2 regions of the Bradyrhizobium brasilense genome follow, and region 1 is predicted to be linked to the other one. Evidence: riboswitches for the same ligand, from Rfam matches in the RefSeq annotation. Region 1 holds a riboswitch; the other holds the start of a gene.
The links. Region 1 has a riboswitch for ZMP and ZTP ahead of QA635_RS21280 (serine hydroxymethyltransferase). Riboswitches for the same ligand answer to the same signal wherever they lie in the genome.

Region 1 (11,899 bases):
GATCGCGGCAAGCAGCATTCCTCCGAGGATCACGGACTTGCGGCCGATCTGATCCGACAGCCAACCAAAGAAGATCAGGCTCGGCGTTGCGATCAACAATGCGGCTCCCACGATGTAGGCCGAGGTAACCGCATCGACCTTGGAGACCTGCTGCAGGAAGTACAGTGCCCAGAATTGACCACTGTACCAGACCACGCCCTGTCCAATCAGGACGACGATAGCGATCAGGATGTACTTGATGTTGGCGCTGAGGAAAGCTTCCCGCCAGGGATTCCTGGTCATCTGTCCGCGCGCCTTGATCTCCTGGAAAATCGGCGTCTCCTGGAGTTGGAGGCGGATGTAGATGGCGATGGCCACCAGCAGGAACGAGACCAGGAACGGTACGCGCCACGCCCATTCGTCAAAGGCCTGATTGCCGGCCCAGGTTCGGGTCAGAACGATTACGGCCAGCGACACCACGATCCCGAGCGTCGGCGAGGTTTGTAGCCAGCCCGTGTAGTAGCCGCGGTGGTCATCCGGAACATGCTCGGCGACGTAGGTGATGGCGCCGCCATATTCGCCGCCCAGGCAGAGACCCTGGATCATCCGCAAGCCGAACAGAACGAATGCGGCCGTCAGGCCGATCGATTCATAGGTTGGGATGAGTCCGATCGCGCCCGTTCCCAGGCCCATTCCGCTCAAGGTAACAAGGAATGTATATTTGCGGCCGACCCGATCGCCCATCCATCCGAACAGGAAGGCCCCCAGCGGGCGGATCAGGAATCCCGCAGTGAACAGCGCGATCGTGCTCAGCAGGGCTGCGACGGGGTGGGATTGCTCAAAGAACTTGACCGACAGAACTGCGGCCAGGCTGCCAAAAATATAAAAGTCGTACCATTCAATGATGTTTCCCACTGACGCAGCGACAATCACGCGGCGAAAATCGCTTGGTACTTGAATTGCCATGTGCTGCTCCTCTCAAAAGCAAACGCTACTCCTCGCGTTTTTCAGCGATCTATCCGCTCGCGGAGTGCGCGTGGTGCGCGGCGTTACAGGCGAGATTTGCGCGTTCGTCCGCAACGCCTGATCTCAGGGGAGTTGTGGCCACCTGAGAGGAGCTCCAGCGGCCTTCAAGTGCCGCGAGCCGTCACTGCCTCATCCCCGTCTCTTTGGGAGTGGAGGCATCGGAACAGTCTATTCCTAATGTGATCGGTATCTTAGTGAGACTTTCGGCTCGATCGATTTGACGCAGGCGGCAGCCGTGGCCCGGCGCGAGCTAGGCAAGGCGCAGGACGATCCAGGTACCCGAGCGTTGCCGGTCCGTATTCTGCATCCGTTCCGCTAGTCGGGTGACGGGGCCATCCGCTAGCCTGCCGCCCGGCAGGGATCGCAAGCGGAATGGCGGAGCAGGGCACGACGCCGGGCGGCAAACGCGGCTACGCGGGGACGTGGCCGCCGCGCACGGCTGCGCCGGTCGGCGGCTTTCTCCCGGCGCGCGCCGGCATCTGGAAGCCTCTCGTCGAGACATTGCGGCAATGGGCGCGCGCCGAGGCCGGCGCTGGCCGCCTGTTGCCCTGGGTGCCGGTGGCGTTCGGCACCGGCATCGCGTTCTATTTCGCGGCCGAACACGAGCCGGTGCTGTCGGTCGCGGCCACCGTCGCAATCCTGCTCTGCCTGCTGGCGCTGCTGCTGCGGCGGCGCAGCGTGTTTCCCGTCATCGTGATGCTGGCCGCGGTCGCCGCGGGCTTTGCGACGGCGACCTGGAAGACGGCGCGCGTCGCTCACACGGTGCTGGCGCGGCCGATGTTCTCGGTGGCGCTGACCGGCTTCGTCGAGACGCGCGACATCCGCGAGAAGACCGATCGTTTCGTGCTGCGCGTGGTTTCGATGGAGAGCCCGCGCGACATGACGAAGCTCGATCGGGTCCGGCTCTCGGTGAAGAAGGGCACCGCGCCCGACGTCGGCAGCTTCGTTGAGTTGAAGGCGCGGCTGATGCCGCCGCTCGGGCCACAGCGCCCGGGCTCCTATGATTTCGGCCGTGACCTCTATTTCCAGGGCATCGGCGCCTCCGGCTTCGTGATGGGCGCGGTCAAGACCAGGGAGCCGCCTGCGACCGGCGGCTTTGCGCTGCGCTACGCCGCCTTCATGCAGGGCCTGCGCGACGCCATCGACGCGCGGATCCGCACCACGCTCGACGGCGACCAGCGCGCGATCGCAACCGCGCTGCTCACCGGCCGGCGCGACGCGATCTCGACGCCGGTCAACGATGCGATGTTCATCTCGGGGCTCGGCCATGTGCTGTCGATCTCTGGCTACCACATGGCCGTGGTCGCCGGCGTCGTGTTCTTCGCGGTGCGCGCGCTGCTCGCGCTGTTTCCGGCGCTGACGGCGGGGCATCCGATCAAGAAATGGGCCGCGGCGGCCGCGCTGGTCGCCGCGGCGTTCTATCTGTTGCTGTCGGGCGCGGAGGTCGCGACGCAACGGTCGTTCTTCATGACCGCCGTGGTGCTGCTCGCCGTGATCGTCGACCGCCGCGCGATCACCTTCCGGACGCTGGCGGTGGCAGCGCTGATCGTGCTCGCGATCGCGCCGGAGGCGCTGGTGCATCCCAGTTTCCAGATGTCGTTCGCGGCGACGCTCGGGCTGGTGGCGCTGGTGCAGATCGGACTGCCGAACCTGCTGGCGTCGCCCGACCATTCGCCGACCGCGCGCGTCGCGCTGTGGGGCGGGCGCGAGCTCACGATGCTGATGCTGGCCTCGCTGGTGGCGGGGCTGGCGACGACGCCCTATGCCGCATTCCATTTCCACCGCGTGACGCCCTACGGGCTGCTCGCCAACCTCGCGGCGATGCCGGTGGTCTCGGCGGTCGTGATGCCGGCCGGCCTGCTGGGGCTCGTCGCCATGCCGTTCGGCTTCGACGGCGTGTTCTGGGCGATCATGGGTCTTGGCATCGACTGGATGATCCTGGTGACGCAATGGGTCGCCGCACTGCCGGGCGCGGTCGGCCGCATGGCGGCGTTCGGCATCGGGCCGCTGATCGCAGCGAGCGCCGGCATCATCCTGCTCGGGCTGCTGCGCACGCCGCTGCGCTGGTCAGGCGCGGTGCTGCTGCTGGTGGCCTCGGTCTGGGCGCTCAGGGTGCCGCAGCCGGACGTGCTGATCTCGGGCGACGGCCGCAATGTCGCGGTGCGTGGCGGTGATGGACGGCTGCATCTGATGCACAGCGCCAAGGATGCATTTTTGGTCAAGGAGTGGCTGGCGGCGGACGCCGACGCGCGCACCGCCACCGATGCGTCGCTCGGCGAGGGCGTCTCCTGCGATGCCGGCGGCTGCGTGACCCAGGGACCCGGCGGCGCCTTCGTCGCGCTGGCGACCCGGCCGGAGGCCCTGGTGGACGACTGCGAGCGCGCAGGCCTGATCGTGACGACGCGGCCGGCGCCGCAGGGCTGCGCGGCATCGGTGATCGATGCCGAGCGGCTGCGCCGCCACGGCGCGCTGGTGCTGCGACGGAGCAGGGACGGCTACGCCGTCGATGCAGTCAAGCCCGGCGGGATCGACCGGCCGTGGTCGCCGGCGGTTCCCGGCGACGGCGAGAGCGAGACGACGCTGCGCGCGCCTGCCGCCGCGCCGCGGCCCGCGGTGGATGCGACGCCGGCCGAGACCGATCTGCAGGGCGATGATTAGCCGTGGTCCGGCGAGGGCGCGCTCGGCAGCTCGAACAGGCCGAGATGGTATTCGTCGGAATCGGGGCCGGCGTCGGGCTTCTTGACGAGAGTGAAGGAAGCCTCGGGAAATTGCTCCCAGACTTTCAGGTCGTCGGCCGTTACCGTCAGCCAACCGAACCGGAACATGTAGCGGCCCGGTTCCGTGACGCGTCCAGCCTTTTGCCATGTGACCTTATCGACCACCGCGCACGTCCTCCGTGCCCGATGATGCGCCAAGGTGCCGGCCGACGCAAATCTCCTTCTGCGCCCCGGAAGCGGGAGTCCGGGGTCGCCCGAAATTGCTTAGGTCATCCGCCGCCGAATAGCTCATTCCGCGGCGACGATGCGCTCAACCCAAAAACAGCGTTGCGAATGCGGAGGGCCGCCGCTCCACAACCTTCGGCTTCTGCTCGACCGGCGGATGCAGCGCCGGCAATTGCAGCACGCTAACGCGCTGTCCCTCGACCAGCTGGGTCACCAGCACATGGCTGCCGTCGGGGAATTCGACCGCGTCATGATGCCGATCAGGCACGTCGGGCTCGACTTCGTTGAACACGCCGACGCGATAGTTCAGCGTCTTGGTCCAGATCCAGCGGCTGTCGTAGCGAACGTTCTCGGCGAAAGCGAGCTCGGTGCCCGGCAGCATGCAGACCGCGACAGTGGGGTCATTCTCCGAAGCAAAGCCGCGGGTCGACGTGCCGCGGAACGTCGTCGTGATCAGCGTCTCTCCGACAATGGCGGGGCGCGATGCCACGGCGTGCAGACTATAGTCACACATCGGATGGCTCCTCATTTCGAGGTAGCGACCCGTGCCTCTCCTTGAGGCATTAGGGCCTCTACCAGAGTGGACGATAGCGAACGAGCGTCTGCTCGTTTCTGGGCGATTGTACGACTGGTCCGAGATCGCTCCGATCACAAACACGCGACGCTGCGGAGAGGTATCGGAGCGCATCGGGCAAGCCGTACGCTACACTATCATGCAAGGAACGATCCGACGTGTTGCTCGTTCCCGGCCGCCGCAAGTATTTGCAATTCAGTATTTGCGATAAAGGCCGATCAGCTTGCCCTGGATGCGGACCCGGTTCGGCGGCAGGATGCGCACTTCATAGGCGGTGTTGGCCGGCTCGAGCGCGATCGATGCGCCGCGGCGGCGGAAGCGCTTCAGGGTGGCTTCCTCCTCGTCGATCAGCGCCACCACGATGTCGCCGGTATTGGCGACGTCGTTGCGCTGGATCAGCGCCATGTCGCCGTCGAGGATGCCGGCATCGACCATCGAGTCGCCGCGCACCTCGAGCGCGTAGTGCTCGCCGGCGCCGAGCATGTCGGGCGGCACGCTGATGGTGTGGCTGCGGGTCTGCAGCGCCTCGATCGGCGTACCGGCGGCGATCCGGCCCATCACGGGGACCGCGACCGGACGGTTGCCGTCGTCCTCGGCAATCGGCGGCGTGCTGGCGCGCCGGCCGAGGGTGCCTTCGATGACGCTGGGCGTGAAGCCGCGGCGACCGTTGCCGCCGCCGGCCGAGAGTTCGGGCAGCTTGATGACCTCGATGGCGCGGGCGCGGTTCGGCAGGCGGCGGATGAAGCCGCGCTCCTCCAGCGCAGTGATCAGGCGGTGGATACCGGACTTCGAGCGCAGGTCGAGCGCATCCTTCATCTCGTCGAAGGAGGGCGGTACGCCGGCCTCTTTCAGACGTTCATTGATGAAACGCAGTAGTTCGTACTGTTTGCGCGTGAGCATCTCGAGTATTCCCCCGGTTGATAGCGTCGTTCGATTCCGAGACTCTTCTGGTGGGGCCTGCAGGCCGGGCCTGACCTCAGGAGCATGTGCTCAATGCACCTGCTTCCACGCGGCTTCCCGAATGTAGGCACCAGTACTCGAAACAAATCATGAACGGACACTATATGTTCGATATGTGTTCCGCAACCACTTAATTTCCGGTGAACGTGTCGGGCAACGCACAATCGGCGGGGCGCGAAAACCCTATTCGGGCAGTGTCAGGATCTCGCATTCGCTGCCTTTGACGGCCGCCGCCGCGAACGGCGGGCGCACGAGAAGTGCCCGTGCCGCAGCGAGATTCCCGAGCAGCGACGAGTCCTGCTGCGTCACCGGTGTTGCGATCAGCGTGCCGTCCTCGCGCGCTTCGAGGCGCGCACGCAGATAGTCCTCGCGCTGGTCGTTGGCGGCGAGGTCGCGGCCGAGCAGGGCGCTAGCACGGCGATGATGAATCACTTTCCGGCCGCTCAGCGCCCGAATCAACGGCACCAGGAACAGGAAGGCGCAGACATAGGACGACACCGGATTGCCGGGCAGGCCGATCACCCGCATCGCGCCGAGCCGGCCATGCATCATCGGCTTGCCGGGCCGCATCGCAATCCGCCAGAACGTCATGTCGACGCCCTCGGCTTCCAGCGACCGCTTGACGAGATCGTGGTCGCCGACCGAGGCGCCGCCTGTCGTGATCAGGACATCGGCACCGGCCTCGCGCGCCCGGCGGATGCCCGCCGTGGTCGCCTCCACCGTGTCGGCGGCAACGCCGAGGTCGACGGTCTCGGCGCCCTCGGCGTGCGCCAGCGCCCGCAGCGCGTAGCCGTTGGAATAGACGATCTGGCCGGGGCCGGGCTGCGAGCCCGGCATCACCAGCTCGTCGCCGGTCGCCAGCACCGCGACCTTCGGGCGGCGGCGCACCGCAAGTTCCGGATAGTTCATGGCGGCCGCCAGCGACAGCGCGCGGTCGGACAGGCGGCTGCCGCCGGCGAGCAGCACCTCGCCCGCACGGAAGTCGACCCCGGCCTGGCGGATGTGCCGCCCGACGCTGGCGGCCTCCGAGATCGTGATGTGGTCGCCGTCGACGGCGGTGTCTTCCTGGATGATCACGGCGTCGGCGCCATTGGGGATCACGCCGCCGGTGAAGATCCGCACCGCCTCGCCGGCGCCGACCGTCCGCTCGAACGGCCGGCCGGCGGCGACTTCGCCGATCACCTTGAGCCGGGCCTTTAGATCAGCCGCATCGGCGGCGCGCACCGCATAGCCGTCCATCGCCGACATCGGCTGCGGCGGCTGGGTGCGGAGCGCCGCGAGGTCGTGCGCAAGCGTGCGGTGGTAGGCGGCATCGAGCGCGATCATCTCCTCCGGCAGCGGTTCGGCGCCGGCGAGGACGGCGGACAGGGCATCGGCAACCGGCATCAGGGCCACGCTCAGAGCTCCTCAATTCCTAATGTTCAAATTCCAAGTGCGGTCAAAGCCCTTGCCACGTCATCCGTCGACGTCACGTGGATAGCATGAAGGCCGCGCGCCCGCGCACCTTCGATATTGGCGGCCAGGTCGTCGAAGAACAGGATCCGCGACGCCGGCACGCCGATGGCTTTTACCACATGATCATAGGCCTCGGCGTCGGGTTTGCGGAAGCCGATGCTCGAGGACAGGAAGACGTTGCGGAAATGGCTGAGCAGCTCGGCATGGCTGACCGAGAAATGCGCGACATGGGCCGGATTGGTGTTGGAGAAGGCGTAAAGCGGCATCCGCTTGGCGGCCGCCGCGAGCAGCGGGGCGATGCCCGGCATCTCGCCGGTGAAGATCGCATTCCAGCCTTCGAGGAACTGGGCGTCCGTGATGTCGATGCCGAGCGTTTGGCGCAGGCTTTCGAAGAACGCCGCGTCGTCGATCCGGCCGATCTCGTAATGCTTGAAACTGTCGTCGACGACAAAGCGCGTGGCGAGCTCGGCGGGCGCACAGCCTGCATGCTGCGCCCAGTGCGCCATCACCTTGTCAAAGTTGATGTCGAGCACGACGCGGCCGATATCGAACAGCAACACGTCGACGGAGTTGGGAGTGAATTGCGAGGTCATTGCGTGAAACCGTGTACGAGAATTGCGGGCAGGCGGCAATGTCCTCGATTTCAGTGACGGGTGCGTGGATTGCACGTGGCGTTGCATTCATCGCGATACCGTTCCCGCGCACACCACCGTCGTCCCGGCGAAGGCCGGGACCCATAACCACCGCATTTGATCAGGAACGGGATCGTGGCCCCAGCGTCGCGCAACAATTGAGATTTGGGGTAATGGGTCCCGGCCTTGGCCGGGACGACGGCGGGTGTCGTCGCTTGTGCGTCAAACATCCGCATTCTCGCGACATGATCTGTCCGAGCCTTGCTCTTTTCACCCTATATTTTTGCTGCGGGGTTTGGCTTGCCGCGTCGGGCAACTCAGTGGCACGCGCGCGCGCTTTCAGGGTACCAAGCGACTTGATGCCTGCCGGCGGCTTGGTGCCCGCCGGCGTCGCTCTCACAGCCTGGACAGCGCCAAGCCGAGGTAACCGATCAGCGCACCGGTGCTGAGAATGATGACGACGAGCGCCTGTTCTGAGCGTGCTTGCAAGGTTTTCCGGGTCACGGCGTTGGACGCTCCGTCTTCGAGATCATGCGGTCCAACGAACAGCATCAATTTCCGTTCCGGTCCTTCCCCCGGGAACCTTCACGACCTGCCGAGTGACGCGACGGACGCGGAACAGGAACGCGGCTCGGCTGCCTATGAGGGCGGCGCGATCCCCGGAACGGGGAAAGCGCGGCACATCTCGACGCTGTTCGACCTCAGTCGCTTGACGACCGCTGCATCTCCCTTCGACCGGAGGGATTCCGCAATGAGTTCGGCGATGAGGCGCATTTCGGGCTCGCCCATGCCGCGCGTGGTCGCCGCCGGCGTCCCGAGGCGGATGCCGCTCGGCCTGAGCGGCGGCCGCGGATCGTCGGGAATGATCTGCTTGTTTGCGGTGATCCCGACGGCGTCGAGGATGTTCTCGGCCGCGCCGCCGTCCAGGCCGACGCTGGCCACCGTATCCACAACCATCATGTGATTGTCGGTTCCGCCGGTGATCAACGTCATGCCGCGTTCCATCAACGCTTCGGCCAGGACCTTCGCGTTGCGCATGACCAGTCTTGCATAGGCCTGAAAATCGGACGTCGATGCCTTCTTCAGCGTGACCGCGGTTCCGGCCACAACGTTCATGTGCGGACCTCCCTGCAGTCCCGGAAACACCGACGCGTCGATCTTGCCGGCGAACTCCCGGCGACAGAGAACGATGCCGCCGCGCGGCCCGCGAAGCGTCTTGTGCGATGTCGTCGTCATCACGTCGAAACCCGCATCGAGCGGATTGCGCAAGGCGTTGCCGGCGATCAGGCCGCCGTAATGGCTGACGTCCGCCATGGTCAGCGCACCCACCTCATCGGCGATGCTCTTGAAGGACGCATAATCCAGATCGCGCGGATAAGAGCTGTAGCCGCACAGCACCAGCTTCGGGCGGACGTGCCGGGCCATGGCGCGGAGCTCATCGAAATCGATGGCGCCGCCGTTTGACGGCTGCGTCTTGTAGCGGGCGAAGTTGAAGAGCCGCCCCATGTGCGACACCGGCGCGCCATGGGTGAGATGGCCGCCGTGTGACAGGTCCATCGCCAATATCGTATCGCCGGGCTGCAGCAGGCCGAGATACACGGCCTGGTTCATTGGCGACCCGGACAGAGGCTGAACGTTGGCATGTTCGGCGCGGAACAGCGCGCAAGCGCGCTGTCGGGCAAGGTTCTCTACCTGGTCGGTAAATTCCTGGCCGCCGTAATAGCGGCGTCCCGGATAGCCCTCGGAATACTTGTTGGTGAACACCGATCCCAGCAGCTCGAGCACCTCGGGATAGGTGTAGTTCTCCGACGGAATCAGCTCGACGCCGTCTTGCTGGCGGCGCTCTTCGCCCTCGAGCGCAAGGGCAACTTCCGAATCGTTGAGATGGAGTTCGTTGCGGAATGACGGCATGGTCCGGGCTCCCTAAGACGCTGGATCATCAGCTGAACGGGTTGCCCAGGCGAACGGCGTTGGAACCCTTCGCGCTTCACCGTGGTCAATTCCACGTAAGCTCGCCAGTCGCGCGAGGGGCGAATGAGCCTGCGAAGCTCATCGCGAGCAGAGGCTATCCAATCTCAGGCGGGCTCGCAAGGGTTGGTCGCTGGCGCCGACGCGGGCTCAGCGTTCGCCGAGATCGAGCTGCGTCAGGATGCCTTGCCGCAGCGCGAGGCGGACCAACTCGATATCGGTGCCGACGCCGAGCTTGTCCTTGATCAGGGAATGCAGGTTCGCGACCGTCTTGGGGCTGAGGTGCAGCGCCTCGGCGATCTCCTCGGTGGTGTTTTCCGCGAGCAGCATGCGCAGCACCTCGAATTCCCGCGCGGTCAGGAGGTCGGCCGCCTTGGTCTCGCCGGCAAGGTGGCTGAGCGCGAGCTCGTGGTCGATATCCGGGCTGATCGCGATCTTGCCCGACAGCGCATCCATCACGGCGTGCACCAGCGTCTCCGGCGGGCTGGTCTTGGTGACATAGCCGCTCGCGCCGGCGCGGATCGCCTGCACGGCAAAGGCCGCGTTCTGGTGCATGGTGAACACCAGGATTTTTGCGCGCCTGTCCCACTGCCGGAGGCGGCGGATGGCCTCGATGCCGCCGATGCCGGGCATCGACAGGTCCATGATGACGAGATCGGGCCCGGTCTCCTTGTAGAGGCGATAGGCCTCGACACCGTCGGAGGCTTCGGCGACGACGCTGAGGCCCGGCTGCTTCTGCAGCATCGCCCGGTAGCCTTCCCGAACGACGGCGTGGTCGTCGACCAGCATGATGGTGCGCGCCGTATGGCTCATGCCGCACGCTCCACCACCGGTGCGGCCGCTCGGCTAACCGCGACGGGAACGATGACGCGGAGCGAGGAGCCGTTGGGCTGTCCGGTCTCGAAGCTGAGCCGTCCGCCCAGCGCGGCGACCCGTTCGCGCATGCCGAGCAGGCCGAGGCCGGACCTGAGCTGGGAATCGCCTTTGGGATCGGGATCGCCGGGCTGGCCGTCATCGTCGATCGCGAGCACGATCGCGCTGTCGCCGCCGCCGGGCGCCGCCTCGCGCATCTCAAGCCGCAGCATCACGCGCGTGGCGCCGGCATGCTTGGCGGCGTTGGTGAGCGCCTCCTGCACGATGCGGTAGAGATTGGCGCTGACGGAGGCGGCAAGGCGCTCGAACGATCCCGATATAGTGATCTCGAACCGCGGCTGTCCGCGGCTGCGGCCGTTCCAGCCGGCGACCAGGCCCTCGAGGCTGGCCGCAAGTCCGAGTTCGTCGACGTCGGGCGGGCGGAGCCGGAAGAGGGCGCCGCGCAACGTCTCCATCATGTCGGTCGCTGTCCGCGCGATGCCGTCGCATTCGGCGAGCAAAGGCGGGCAATCCGCCGCCGCGGTCTGGCGCGCTGAGGCGGCGAGCGCACGGATGGCGGCCAGCGACTGCCCGAACTCGTCATGCAGCTCGCGCGCGAGGTGGCGGCGCTCCTCGTCCTGCACCAGGATCAGTTTCTGCGTCAGCGCGTTGCGGTCGGACAGCGCGGCGGCGAGGCGCTCGGCGAGCTGGTTGAAGACGTCGCCGATCGCGGACAGTTCGGCGAGATCGAACGGCGGCAGGCGCGCGGCGAGGTCGCCCGCAGCGATCCGCTCGAGCCCGTCGCGGATCTGCCGCGTCGGACGCAGTGCGCGCGCAAGCGCCGCATAGACCAAAGCGCAGAGCAGCGGCAGCGCGATCATGAACACCGCCATCAGCCGGCCGGCATCGTGCCAGGCCTCGGCGGTCGGCACCGCCGGATCGATCCAGGCCACGGCCTCGCCGATGGCGTTGCCGCGCGAAACCACTTGCCGCACCGCCTCGCGGCCGGGATCGAACAGGCGGCGATAGAGCGCCGCAAAGGCCAGCGGCGGCGCGGCCGTGTCAGTCTGCGCACCGCCGCAGAAGCGTTGGCTGATCTCGCCGCTATTGCTGCGAAAGGCGAGGCACAGTCCCGGCGTCATGACCGTAGCGGCAACGCTGTCGAGATCGGGAAAGTCGGAACGCGCATTGTTCAGCCACTGGATCTTGCTCTGCTGCAGCTCCAGCGTCTTGGCGGCGACATCGGCAACGGCCGCGATCCGCCCGCGCACCGAGCGGTCGGCCTCGATCAGGAAATAGCCGGAGATGACGGCAAAGCAGAGCGTTGAGACGATAGCCACGCGCAACGTCAGCCGCAGTTTCAGATCGCTTCCGGACCAATTCCACATTGGCGTATCCTCAAGATCGAAGGCGGGCTTCGGCGCGCGATCGCGAGCAGGGCCGTCACGCACATTAAACGGCAGAACGGAGGCGCCGAGAAGCGCTGCCATAGCCGTTCTTCGGGCGCGGAC
Region 2 (11,899 bases), 410 kb from region 1:
TGGTGTCGACGAAGAACGTGTGCTCACCGAACACGCTGTTCAGTTGCGCCACGGCCGGGTGATCGTCCGGAAGCACCTGGGCATTCAGTTGCGTCATGGTCTGCTTGACTTGCGTGGAATTGAGTTTCATCCGCTGCTCCTTCTCGTTGGTTCCGGCCGCGATGGTTTCCTTGACAGGTTTCCTTGACAAGTTTCCTTGGCTGGTTCCTCCCCGCCCGCACCCCACATCGGGGGCTTCAAGGTCTCGAACCAATCAGGCAACGAAACGTTCCGCACGCGCGACGCATTGACCGCCTGCGCAGCGGTTCCCCGCGTATCAGATGTGAAGTGCGACTCTGATGTCACGCCCATCGCTACGAGACGGGAGGCTTCTTCCTTGCGAGTCCTTCCAGATGCACGCGGCGTGCGGCGGATTTGCGCGCGCGCTCCCTGGTGCGGCAGGCCCGGCAGCGCACCGCCGCGGTAAATACATCGCCCTTGGCGGTCTCGTACCACCATTTCTGCTGCAACGGCGTCCAGACCTCGGCAACGCCGCAGTCCTTGCAGATGAAGGGCTCCGGTCGATAGGTTCCGCGCAGCACGAAATCGGGAGTCGAATAGCTGTTCGATGGCGCGAGCCGCGTCGTATCCACGGCAACCTCGTCGCGCGCCAGCGCAATCTTGTAGTCGCGGAGACGTTGCCGTTCAGCGGCGCGTTGCGCCTGGATGCGGCGCCATTCCTCGGCCTTGCGCCGCCTGGCTTCGATCTCTCCGTTCGTCTGCTTGCTGCGTTTCACGGCGGCACATCCGTCTGGGTCGAATGCCTTCGGCGCATCGACGAAGTAAATACCGGGCAGCACGCCTCGTCGATGATGACGTCATTGATGCGCTGCCGTTCTGCCGCCGGCTTGTCATAATTGCCGCAACATTGCGCGACGACAAGGTCGCGTGCGGGGAACACGTAGAGGCGCTGACGGCCGTCCGAGGCGGATGACTTCGGGATGCCCCTCAGGCCGCGCCTATGCCGGCCCCTGCTCCGCCGGCCGCATGCGGATCAGCGCGTCGAGCACGAGGACAAGAACCGGGCGCTGCTCGTCGTTGACCAGCTCCGTCTTGAAGATCACGACAGCGTCGCGCCGCTCCGGCCTGATGGTGATCTTCTGGATCTGGGATTGGCCGGTGAGCGTGGCGCCGGGCCGAACCGGGCTCGGCAGGCGGATCTCGAAGCTCCGCCCGACGATCCCCGCCACCTTGGTCCAGATCGCCTCCACGACGAGCCGCTGATAGATCGCAATGGTGTTGAAGCCGCTTGCGATCAGTCCGCCGAACGGGCCTGCCGCAGCCGCAACGGGATCGGCATGGATTGGCACCGGATCATATTTGCCGGCGAACTCCAGGATCTCGGCCTCGCCGATCGTGTAGCTGCCAAGCTTGAACGTCTGGCCCTCGGTGAGATCTTCCGCATACAGCATCGCGCGCCTCCATCTGTCGCGCGACGATAGACGAATGGTGCGGGCTTTCCATTACCCCGGACGTCATGAACTTCGCGCGTGATACGCGAGCGACACCCACCGCTCGCATATCGCCGCAGGTATCCCGCGCTATTGCAGCCGCGCCGCCCTCGCCTTTGCCGCCTTCAGCGTGTTCTCCATCAGGCAGGCGATCGTCATCGGGCCGACGCCGCGCGGCACCGGCGTGATGGCGCCGGCGACCTGCACCGCCTCGTCGAACGAGACGTCGCCGCGCACCGCATAGCCGCCGTCCGGCTTCTCGACGCGCGTGGTGCCGACGTCGATGACGATGGCCTGGGGCTTGATCCAGTCGCCGCGCACGAGGCCGGCCTTGCCCACCGCGCTCACCAGGACGTCGGCCTCGCGGCAGATCCTGCTGATGCCGCGGGTGTGGATATGGGTCTGCGTCACGGTCGCGTGCTCCTGCAGCAGCAGCGCGGCCATCGGCTTGCCGACGATGTTGGAGCTGCCGATCACCACGGCATGGGCGCCGGTGAGGTCTGATCGGACCGACTTGATCAGCCGGAGACAGCCGAGCGGCGTGCACGGCACCAGCGCGTCATCGCCGTGAAACAGCCGGCCGGCGTTGAGGGCGTGCAGGCCGTCGACATCCTTGGCGGGATCGACCGCCGCCATCACGCGCAAGGCGTCGATATGCGCCGGCAACGGCAGCTGCACCAGGATGCCGTCGATATCGTCGCGCGCATTGAGCGCCTCTACTCCGGCAAGCAGATCGGACTCGCTGGCATCATCCGGCAGGCGTGCGACCTCGCCGCGCAGGCCGAGCCGTTCGGCCATCCTGACCTTGCTCTGCACATAGATCTGGCTCGCCGGGTCGCAGCCGACCAGCACGACCGCAAGCCCCGGCGCGCGGGGCAGCCGGTCGAGTTCGCCAGCAATCTTGTCGATGACAATTTGGGCATGTGCATGCCCATCGAGAATGTTCGCCGTCATGGCACCTCCGTTTCGAAGCGGTGCCCAGGCGCGCGGCGTTCAGTCTCTGCGCTCCCCGATGGTGGTCCATCCAAGCGCCAGTCGCGCAGATGGCGTCGTCATAGCCGCCCCGCCAGGTAAAGGCAATTCATGCTCTCCCGCGGGTCGAACGGCGACGAATTGCCCTCACTTTTGCCGGTGGATCGGTGCCGGGCGGGTCACCTCTGGGGGTAGGATTCGGGCAAGACTTGCGTTAAGTGTCGGCGCTTGCCGGGCTTTTCCGATCCCCGGCGCCATCCTTCCGGTCATCACGCCATTTCGGACATTTTCGACATGAGACATATCATCCTCGCGCTGGCGCTCTTCTGCCCGGCTGCCGCGCTTGCCCAAGGCACCACGCCGGCCCCCGCCGACGCCGACAAGCCGGCGGCGGCCTCGCAGCCGATGGTCGGCGACAAGCCGCTGGTCCAGGTCGGCAAGAAGTCGGCCGCCAAGAAGGGCGAGAAGCCTGCCGCGCCCGGCAAGCCGCAATCGGTCGCCCAGAAGCTTCAGGCCTGTCAGGACATCGACGACGCCACCAAGGAACGGCTGATCTGCTACGACGAGATCTTCAAGCCGCAGCCGAAGCCGAAGGCCGCCCCGGCCAAGGGCGTCAACGATTGCCGCTTCGTGAAGGAAGAGGACGAGCGGCTGACCTGCTACAACGGCTTCGCGGACAAGATTCCGCGCCTGCCGCGCTAAAGGTAGCGAGCGCCGCTCGGACGCCGTCTCGGATCCGGCCACCCGCCTGATCGCGGACATGAAAAAGCCGCCGCAAGTGTTTGCGGCGGCGGATCGATTGCCGGCTGCGGCAGCCCTTTCTTACCAGGTGCCGAAGCCACCAAAGAAGCCCATGCGCTGCTGCTGCGCGACGCGGTAAGGCTGATACATGCCGGGCTGCGCCAGCCGCATCGGCTGCTGGGGATGGGCGTGGTAGCGCGCGACCTTGCGCTTCTTCGGCGCCTGAGACTGGGCCTGCGCCGGTTGTTCAGCCGATTTTGCCTCAGCCGCGACCTTCTGCGCATCAGCCTTCTCTGGCGGAATGAACTGGGCGAACGTATTGCGGACGCGGGCTTGCGCCGACGCATCGCCCGTAGCCGACGGGATGGCCGCGGCGACCGCGTTGACCTGCGCCGGAACAATGGTCGGCAAATTGGTATCGTAGACCACCCGCTCGGGCAATTTCTGGGTCGACTTGATGCGCACCATGGTCTTGTCAACGCCCGGCGACGACAGTCCCTGGTTCTGGCCGGCGACCACGGCCTCCTGCGGCACGATGGCATTGACGACGAAGAGCAGCGCGAGCAGCACTCCACCAACGAACAGGAAATAACGCGCCACAGGCATTTTGGTAGCTCCCCCCGCGCAGCAGGGCGCGGTTCATCTCGGCGCGACGACATCAGTCATCGCGCGGGCGATTTCATCGTCTGCGCATGATCACCCGGACGCTGTCCGCGCTCCCGGGTCGTTCGCTAACGGCTGGTTTATTAGTTAGTTCCTGTCCGGCCGTTACGGTTCACCCGACAAGTCAATTCGCGGTCACTTTTTCGAGATGCCGGGAATTAGAGGCGGCTCGCCGTCACGACCGAGCATTTCGCCTTGTTTGCGTTCACGTTGACGAACCCGACCAACATTTGCGAGTAGGTCTTGCGGCTCTTCATGGCGATGGTGTCGGAGATCAGCCGCTTGCGCTCGGTCAGCGGCCGACCGTCCCGGCGGATGAAGGCGCAGGCGATCTCGATATCCTTGACGGCGAAATCATTGGCATTGCGCAGCGTCAGGGTGACCAGCGCCTTCGAACCCAGCCCGCCGCGCCGCCACGATTGCGAGGCGATCCGCAGCTTATCCAGCGGCGACCTTTCAGCGCCGGGCCCGGACGGCTTGGCCTCCTCTGCCCCCTGTGGAGCGATGGCCACACCGACGGTGGTCGGCTCGTCCGTCGGTGCGGCAAGCGCATCCCTCGCGGTCTGATTTGTGATTTGGGCTGGTTGCTCGCCGGTCGGGGCATTCTGCGCGGTGCGGATCATGGAGGACACCGGCCAGACATCCTGGTCCCCGGCGTCGCTCGGCTCGGGGAGCATGAACCATGCGGCGATCCCGGCGAGTGCAATCAGCGGCAGCAGCAGGCTGGCGTAGAAGCCCCCTTCACCGAGACGTCCGGCGGCCAACCTCCGAAACGACGCCAAGCCGATCCGCATCGTCGTGCCCTCACCCTGGCAGCCTGATCGGGCCGCCCCCCACACAGAGAGGAAGCCGCACCGCGCGGCTTCCGGGACGGCCGCAGGTCGAGCGGCCACGCGAAGACAATCGCTGACGGCCGCAATGGTTTCATTCCGGGACGACAATCTTGGGCAGGCATAACGAGGGATGGTATCCCAGCGAACCGCTCGCTAGATTTGCGCCGCCCGAGAGCGAGTACCGCGCACCGAACAGCGGCACGACAACAACAAGGAGATCGCAATGCCTGTCGTCACCTGGGACCACGTCCACCTGCGCAGTCCCGATCCCGAGGCCACCGCGACCTGGCTGCGCGACATTCTCGACGGCGAGATCATCCGCGGCCCCGGCCGCATCGACGTCCAGCTCGGTGGCGCGAAGGTGTTCATTGCGGAGGTGACCCAGGGCGACGGCGTCAACGCCGCGCCGGTGACGCCCTATCAGGGGCTCGATCATTTCGGGCTCACGGTGAAGGACATCGACGCGGTCGCTGCCGAGATCAAGGCCAAGGGCGTCGAATTCACCAAGGAGCCGACCACGATCCGTCCGGGCGTGCGGATCTGCTTCATCCGCGGCCCGCAGGGCATCTCGATCGAACTGCTCGAGCGCGACCAGAAATACGTCTGAGCAACGCGTGCGGCGCTAAGTCATGCTGCCGGGCATGAAGCAGCGGATCGTCACGCCCATGTAGCTCGGAATCGGCCAGACCATAGCGCGACCGACCCGGTTGGGCTCGGTGACCACGGCCTCGTCGGGGACATCGATCCACGCCCCGTCGAGGCGCACACGATAGTGCCCGTCCTTGGATTCCCAGTCGACATCGCTGACCGCTGTGCCGTCGGCATCCGAACAGCACGGCCCTTTGCCGCTGCGCAGGCCGTCGAACCATTCCTTCAGCGGCGAATTGGCGTAGCGGCCGTCGGGATCGCGCGCCTGCGCGATTCGCATGGCCGCAACCAACACCAGCGTTATCAGCACGAGGGATACGATCACGTGGCCCGCATAGCGGGCCGAAGTTCCATTGAGCCTGCGAGGGCGTGCCCAATGGCCGCCGGATTCAATCCAGTCAGACATGTGTTTGCTCCAGCACTCACCGGCCAGTGCAACCAGAGCCATGCATTTCGCGGGCCACTTTGATTCGCGAGTACGGTCCGCTGTCATTGCGCCGTCACACTGCCTGGCAGGAACCGAGGGTCACCCGAACGCGGGACACCCGGGAATCAACCTGCCGCATTGCACGAGGTTGCTCGCTTTGGCATAAAAAACCAACTGGCTTGCCATGGGCGCGGCGGCCAGCAATCGGGACGTCATGAAGAACGGACTTTACTCAATTCACGTCACCCTGCTGGACGGTCGCGTCGGCAAGGGCAGCGGCGTCATTCTCTTCCGCGACGGCCAGATACTGGGCGGCGACGCCTATCTTTACTACACCGGCAGCTACACGGTGAAGGGCGATGCCTTCAAGGGCGAAGTCCTTGTGCAACGCCACACGACGCCACGCGACACCGACAACCCGCTGTTCGGCGGGCCCGCGCCCGTCGGCATCGGCGTCTCCGGCACCTTCACCGACACCCGCGGCACCATGAGTGGGACCGCACTGGTCGGCAAGGCGAGCCTGATCTTCGGCGCCACGCTGCACAAGCTCGCGGATATCAATTAGCGGTTTGAAACCATTAGATCCGTCACCCCCGCGCAAAGGCTTCGCCTTTGTCGCTGGAGGAGCGTGCCCTTGCGCGCGTCTCGAAGGGTCGGCGGCCACCAGCCGGGCCGAGCATTCTTCGAGACGCGCTTCGCGCTCCTCACGATGACGGAGTCAGAGCGAGCGCTCGTCCCGCCCTACTCCGCGGCCTGCTCCAGCGGCGCGACGCGCGGGAGGATCATCTGGATGCGTGTGCCGTTGCCCGGTGCGGAATCCAGCGAGAGCCGGCCGCCGAGCCGCGTGGTGACGATGCTGTAGACGATGTGCAGGCCGAGCCCGGTGCCGCCCTGATCGCGCCGCGTCGTGAAGAACGGATCGAAGGCGCGGCGGCGCACGTCGAGGCTCATGCCGCAGCCATTGTCGGCGAAGATCACCTCGACATTGTCGCCGCCGGCGGCGTGGACCTGGATCTCGACCTCGCCGGCCTTGCCGTCCGGGAACGCATGCGCGACCGCGTTGAGAAACAGATTGGTCAGCACCTGGCCATACGGTCCCGGATAAGAGTTCATGATCAGGTTCGGCTCGCAATCGACATTGAGTGTCAGATTGTGCTTGCGCAGGCCGGGCCTCAGACTCATCACGACCTGCTCGGTGAGATCGCCGAGGTCGAAGGTGCGCTGGTCCGAATAGTTGCGGTCGGCGGCGACCTGCTTGAACGACTGGATCAGCTCCGCGGCGCGGTTGAGATTGGCGACGAGTTGCGAGGAGGCATCGCGCGCCGTGTTCAGGAAATCGTTGAGGCTGGAGCGGCGCAGGTCGCCGCGCTCGACCTGGGTGGCGAAATTCGCGGTCTTGCGCTCCAGCGCGGACGCCACCGTCAGGCTGATGCCGACGGGATTGTTGACCTCATGGGCGACGCCGGCCACCAGGCGGCCGAGCGCGGCGAGCTTTTCGGCCTCGATCAGCGAATTCTGGGTTTCCCGCAGATTACGCAACGCGGCCTCCGCGGAATCCCTCGCCTTGCGCATCTCCTGCTCGGAGCGCTTGCGCTCGCCGATGTCGAGCGCGACCGTGACGATGTTCTCAATCTCGCCTTGCGCGTCGAGGATCGGCAGCTTGTTGACCAGCCATTGCCGCATGTTGCCGGCGACGTCCTTGTACTCCTCTTCATAGAAGCCGAGCTCGCGCCGCGCCGACAGAACGCGCTTGTCGTTCTCATCGGTCTTCGCCGCGCCATAGCGCGACATCAGCTCGCCGGTGGTCTGGCCGATCGCGTCCTGCGGCTCGATGCCGAAGATTCCCGCCATGTAGCGGTTCATCAGCACGTAGCGCAGGTCGCGGTCCTTGACGTTGATGACGGCGGGCACGGTATCGATGACCATCTGCAACAGCCGACGGCCTTCGGCGATCGCGTCTTCGGCGCGCTTCTGGTCGGTGATGTCGCGCACCGTGCCCTCGTAGCGGATCACTTCGCCCTCGTCGTTGCGGACGACGGTCGCCGAATCGGACAGCCACAGCACGGTGCCGTCGCTCGCGCGCACCTGGTACTCGTAGTCGCGCACCGTGCCGTCGCGCTGCATTAGCTGCTGGTACTGCTCGCGCGCCGCCGGATCCACGTAGACGGTGGTGGCGATGTCGTCGATGCCCTTGATCAGGTCCTGCGGCGCGGCATAGCCCATCATCCGCGCCAGCGCCGGATTGGCGTTGAGCAGCGCGCCGCCCGGCGTCGTGACGTAGATGCCCTCGACCGACGCCTCGAACAGCTTGTGGTAGCTCTCCTCGGCGAGCCGCTGCTCGGCGAGCGCGCGCAGCGCGGCCTCACGCGCGCTGTCGGCGTCGACCAGGGTCTGGCGGAACACTTCGGCGGCGCGCGCGATATCGCCGATCTCGTTGTCGAGGTCGGCGCCGGGAATGAACGCGCTTTTCTCGCCGCCGGCGACCTTGCGGATCGAGCCCGCGATCCTGGCCAGCGGGCGGACGGTGCGGCGAACCACCAGCACCGACGCGAACAGGCCGATCAGCACACCCGCCGTGCCGAGCACGATGCTCTGCCATTTTGCTTCAGCCAGCGTCCGGGCAAAATCGCGCGACAGCACGTGGCCGCGGCGAGAGCTGAGCTCGCGCAGCAGCTCGGTGACCTTCTGGATCAACCGGCCTTCGGCGCCGAGCACTTCCTTGTCAATGTCGGCGATCTGGCCCTCGCGCACCGAGACCGCGATGATCGCCTCGGCATAATTGTCGACAGCGCCGCGCAGCGCGGGATCGGAGATGGTCATCGCCCGCATGCTCTGCGCGGCCTGCTCGGCAGCGGACGTGTTGTGCGCCAGCAATGCGGTGGCAATCCGGCTCTGGGATTGCGACAGCGCATTGGCCAGCGCCGCATCGTTGCTCGCGGCGACCGCCTTGTCGAAGGCGTCGCGCAGCGGCGGCAGCCCGGCGACCAGCTCGGCGCGGCGGCTGAGCAGCGCCGAGATGCGCTCGATGCCGTTGCGATAGGTCGCCAGCCGCTGGGTGACGCCGTCGATCATGTCCTGCTGCTCGGGCGCCAGCTTGATGCGGGTCTTTTTCAGAATCTCGCTCAGCGACTGGGCCGCCTCCGCGACCTGGACCGACTGGCTGCCCGGCTCGGTGACGAAGTCGCGCGCCGCCAGCCGCAGCTCGTTCATGCGGCGGTCGATATCCTCGGCGATGTCGCCGACGCTCTGCAGCCGCTGCAGCTCGGCGAAGGTCGTATCGATGTGGCGGATCGCGATCACGCTGGCGGTGGATGTGATGATGATCACAGCCAGGACCAGCAGGAAGCTGCCGAACGTGAGCTGGCCAATGGAGAGGGAGAACGCACGCGGCGCTTGCGAATTCGGCGGCAATTCAGCGGTCATGTCATCAAGGGCCGGGGTCCAATGGGCCCAATATACGGGAAATTACGGGTTTTGGGGAAACATGCTGCAGGACCGGCCGCCCGGTGTGATCAGTGTCACCCCGGGGCGGCCGATGGCCTAATCCGGCACAGGGCGGCCGGGCTCAGTCCAGCGGGATGCCGGCTTCCTTGACCACCCTGGCCCAGAGCGCAACGTCCGCCTTGATGATATCGACGAACTGCCTCAGCGGCGCGCTCCGGGCGTCGCAACCCGCAACATCCAGCTTCTTGCGCACCTCGGTGGAAGCCAGCGCGGTTTCGAGCGCCGCGCTGATGCGTTCGACCACCGGCAGCGGCGTGCCTGCCGGCACCACGAAGCCGAACCACGGCGTCACCTGCGCCTCGGCAAAGCCCTGCTCGGCCATGGTCGGCACGTCGGGGAAATACTTCGAGCGGCCGTCGCTGATCGCCCCGATGATCCGGATGCTGCCGGACTGCACCTGGGCCAGCGCCTGGTTGGCCGACAGGAAGCTCGAGGTGATCAGGCCGCTCGCGATATCAGGCACCATCTGCGGATAGCCGCGATAGCCGATCGCCGTGACGTCGATGCCGGCGAGCCGCTTGAACAGCTCGAAGCCGAGATGGCCGGTCGAGCCCTTGCCGGGATGGCTGTAGTTCAGCGTGCCCGGCTTGGCCTTGGCCAGCGCGACATAGTCGGCGACGGTCTTCACCGGCAGCGAGGTCGGCACGATGAAGAAGTTCGGGGCGAGACAGATCTGCCCGACCGGCACGAAGTCCCTGACCGGATCCCAGCGCAGCTGCGTGTTCAGCGCCGGGCTGGCGGTGAAGAAGGTCGTCACCAATAGCCATGTGTAGCCGTCGGGAGCGGCGCGTGCGACCTCCTCGGCTGCGATCGAGCCATTGGCGCCGGATTTAGCCTCGACGACGATCGTCCCCTTCCACTGCTCCTGCATGTCCTGCGCCATGATGCGCGCGAACACGTCGGCGACGCTGCCCGGTGCGTAGGGAATGACGATGCGGATCGGCCGGTTCGGGAAGTCCTGCGCGCGCACCGTGCCGGCCATCGCCAGCAACGCCATGCACGCACCGGCAATCAGGCTGACCCGCCGCAACATCGTCCCGTTTCCCGCCCTGTGATCTCGTTGCGGGCAGCATGCAGGGATTGCCTGACGGCAGCAAGGCGCCGGTTTCAGCGGGCGAAACTTCAGGCGGTGGCGATCTTGCGCGCAGGAATCGTCATCGCGGCGATGACGTCAGGCTGTGGCGATCCTTCGTGCAGGAATCGTCATCGCGGCGATGACGTCAGGCTGTGGCGATCCTTCGTGCAGGAATCGTCATCGCGGCGACGCCGATCACGACGCAGGCGAGGCCGATCCACGCCGTCGGGCTCAGCCGTTCGCCCAGCACCATGACGCTGAGCGCCACCCCGATCGGCACCCGCAAGTAGGCTTGCGCGGTGGTACCGACCGAACCGAGGGTCTGGATCAGGCGGAAGTAGATCACGAACGCGATCGCGGTCGAGAACACCGCCAGCGCCAGCAATGCGGCGAGCGACGTCGTCGACGGCGACAGCGTCCAGGGCCGCTCGACGACAAGGCTGAGCGGAACGAGGATCGCGGCGCCCGCGATCAGCGAACCCGCCGCCGGCGCCATCGGATCGAGCCCCTTGAAGCCGCGGCTGAAGATCGCGGCACAGGCGTAGCAGATAGTGGCGGCGACGATCGCGACCTCGGCCACGATCCCCTGCGCGAGATCGCGGAACGCATCGACGCCGACGATCAGGCAGATGCCGGCCATGCCTGATATCACCCCGAACAGCTTGCGCGGGCTCGCGGCCTCGTGACGGGTGACCGCGGCGGTGAACAGGAAGGTGAAGATCGGCGAGGCCGAATTGAGGATGGTGGCGAGCCCGGCATCGACGAAGCGTTCACCCCAGGCGATCAGCGTCCACGGGATCACGCTGTTGTTGAGGCAGGCCTGGAAGATGAAGCGGCGCCAGGTGGCGCGATCGGTCGGCATCGTCACACCGCGCATCTGCATGATGACGAGCAGCAAGAGCCCCGCGATCGCGGTGCGCGCCGCGATCAGCGTGATCGGCGGGATGGTCGCGACACCAAGCTTGATGAAGGTATAGGAGCCACCCCACAGGGTGGCGAGCGCGAGCAACAAGGCGAGCTCGAAGGCCATGCTCGGCTGTCGTGGGGCGGTGGTCATTGACGGGATTCCGTCTCGATGGTTGAGACGGAAGCTACATCGCTGCGAGGTGATGATATTTCGATATAAGCCGAAATGTGGAGAAGCGACTCTCCTTCCCCCGTCGTCCCGGCGAAGGCCGGGACCCATTACCACAGGGTTGTGTTGTTGGAAAAAGCTGTAGCCTCGGCGTCGCGCAGCAATGCAGTTCGGTGGTTATGGGTCCCGGCCTTCGCCGGGACGACATAGCGCCGCCTGTGAGTCACGCACTCGCCGTCTCTCAGGACGACGGACCTACCCCAGCGCCCCGACGTCGAACACCTCACCGTCATAACCCGCTTCCTTGGGGATGCGGAGCTGGCGGCCGGTGGCGGTCTTGGTCATCACGGGCATCACGGCGACGATCGGCTTGCCCTTGCTGTCGGCGAGCGCGGCGCCGACGTTCGGCTGCTTGCCGAGCCGGATCAGGTTGCGCGTGGTCGGGAACGGCAGCTTGAAGCGGCCGGTCTC

Region 2: linked by a shared signal. The riboswitch ahead of QA635_RS19240 (bifunctional 5,10-methylenetetrahydrofolate dehydrogenase/5,10-methenyltetrahydrofolate cyclohydrolase) and the one ahead of QA635_RS21280 (serine hydroxymethyltransferase) in region 1 are both predicted to bind ZMP and ZTP.

What each region holds. Positions count from the first base shown of each region.
Region 1 is NZ_CP121669.1:4,521,509-4,533,407, forward strand. It holds gene QA635_RS21240 (MFS transporter) at 1-945, opposite strand, end outside; gene QA635_RS21245 (ComEC/Rec2 family competence protein) at 1,378-3,663, shown strand; gene QA635_RS21250 (hypothetical protein) at 3,660-3,887, opposite strand; gene QA635_RS21255 (hypothetical protein) at 4,033-4,461, opposite strand; gene lexA (transcriptional repressor LexA) at 4,717-5,421, opposite strand; gene QA635_RS21265 (molybdopterin molybdotransferase MoeA) at 5,665-6,876, opposite strand; gene QA635_RS21270 (HAD family hydrolase) at 6,903-7,529, opposite strand; gene QA635_RS21275 (hypothetical protein) at 7,965-8,120, opposite strand; gene QA635_RS21280 (serine hydroxymethyltransferase) at 8,208-9,479, opposite strand; ZMP/ZTP riboswitch at 9,516-9,601, opposite strand; gene QA635_RS21285 (response regulator transcription factor) at 9,687-10,349, opposite strand; gene QA635_RS21290 (sensor histidine kinase) at 10,346-11,776, opposite strand.
Region 2 is NZ_CP121669.1:4,114,793-4,126,691, reverse strand. It holds gene QA635_RS19255 (hypothetical protein) at 1-130, opposite strand, end outside; gene QA635_RS19250 (zinc-ribbon domain containing protein) at 354-776, opposite strand; gene QA635_RS19245 (MaoC/PaaZ C-terminal domain-containing protein) at 999-1,451, opposite strand; gene QA635_RS19240 (bifunctional 5,10-methylenetetrahydrofolate dehydrogenase/5,10-methenyltetrahydrofolate cyclohydrolase) at 1,581-2,444, opposite strand; ZMP/ZTP riboswitch at 2,460-2,539, opposite strand; gene QA635_RS19235 (hypothetical protein) at 2,757-3,164, shown strand; gene QA635_RS19230 (hypothetical protein) at 3,285-3,809, opposite strand; gene QA635_RS19225 (hypothetical protein) at 4,025-4,660, opposite strand; gene QA635_RS19220 (VOC family protein) at 4,923-5,306, shown strand; gene QA635_RS19215 (hypothetical protein) at 5,322-5,753, opposite strand; gene QA635_RS19210 (GrlR family regulatory protein) at 5,989-6,339, shown strand; gene QA635_RS19205 (PAS domain S-box protein) at 6,516-9,197, opposite strand; gene QA635_RS19200 (Bug family tripartite tricarboxylate transporter substrate binding protein) at 9,340-10,311, opposite strand; gene QA635_RS19195 (DMT family transporter) at 10,499-11,410, opposite strand; gene QA635_RS19190 (NUDIX hydrolase) at 11,684-11,899, opposite strand, start outside.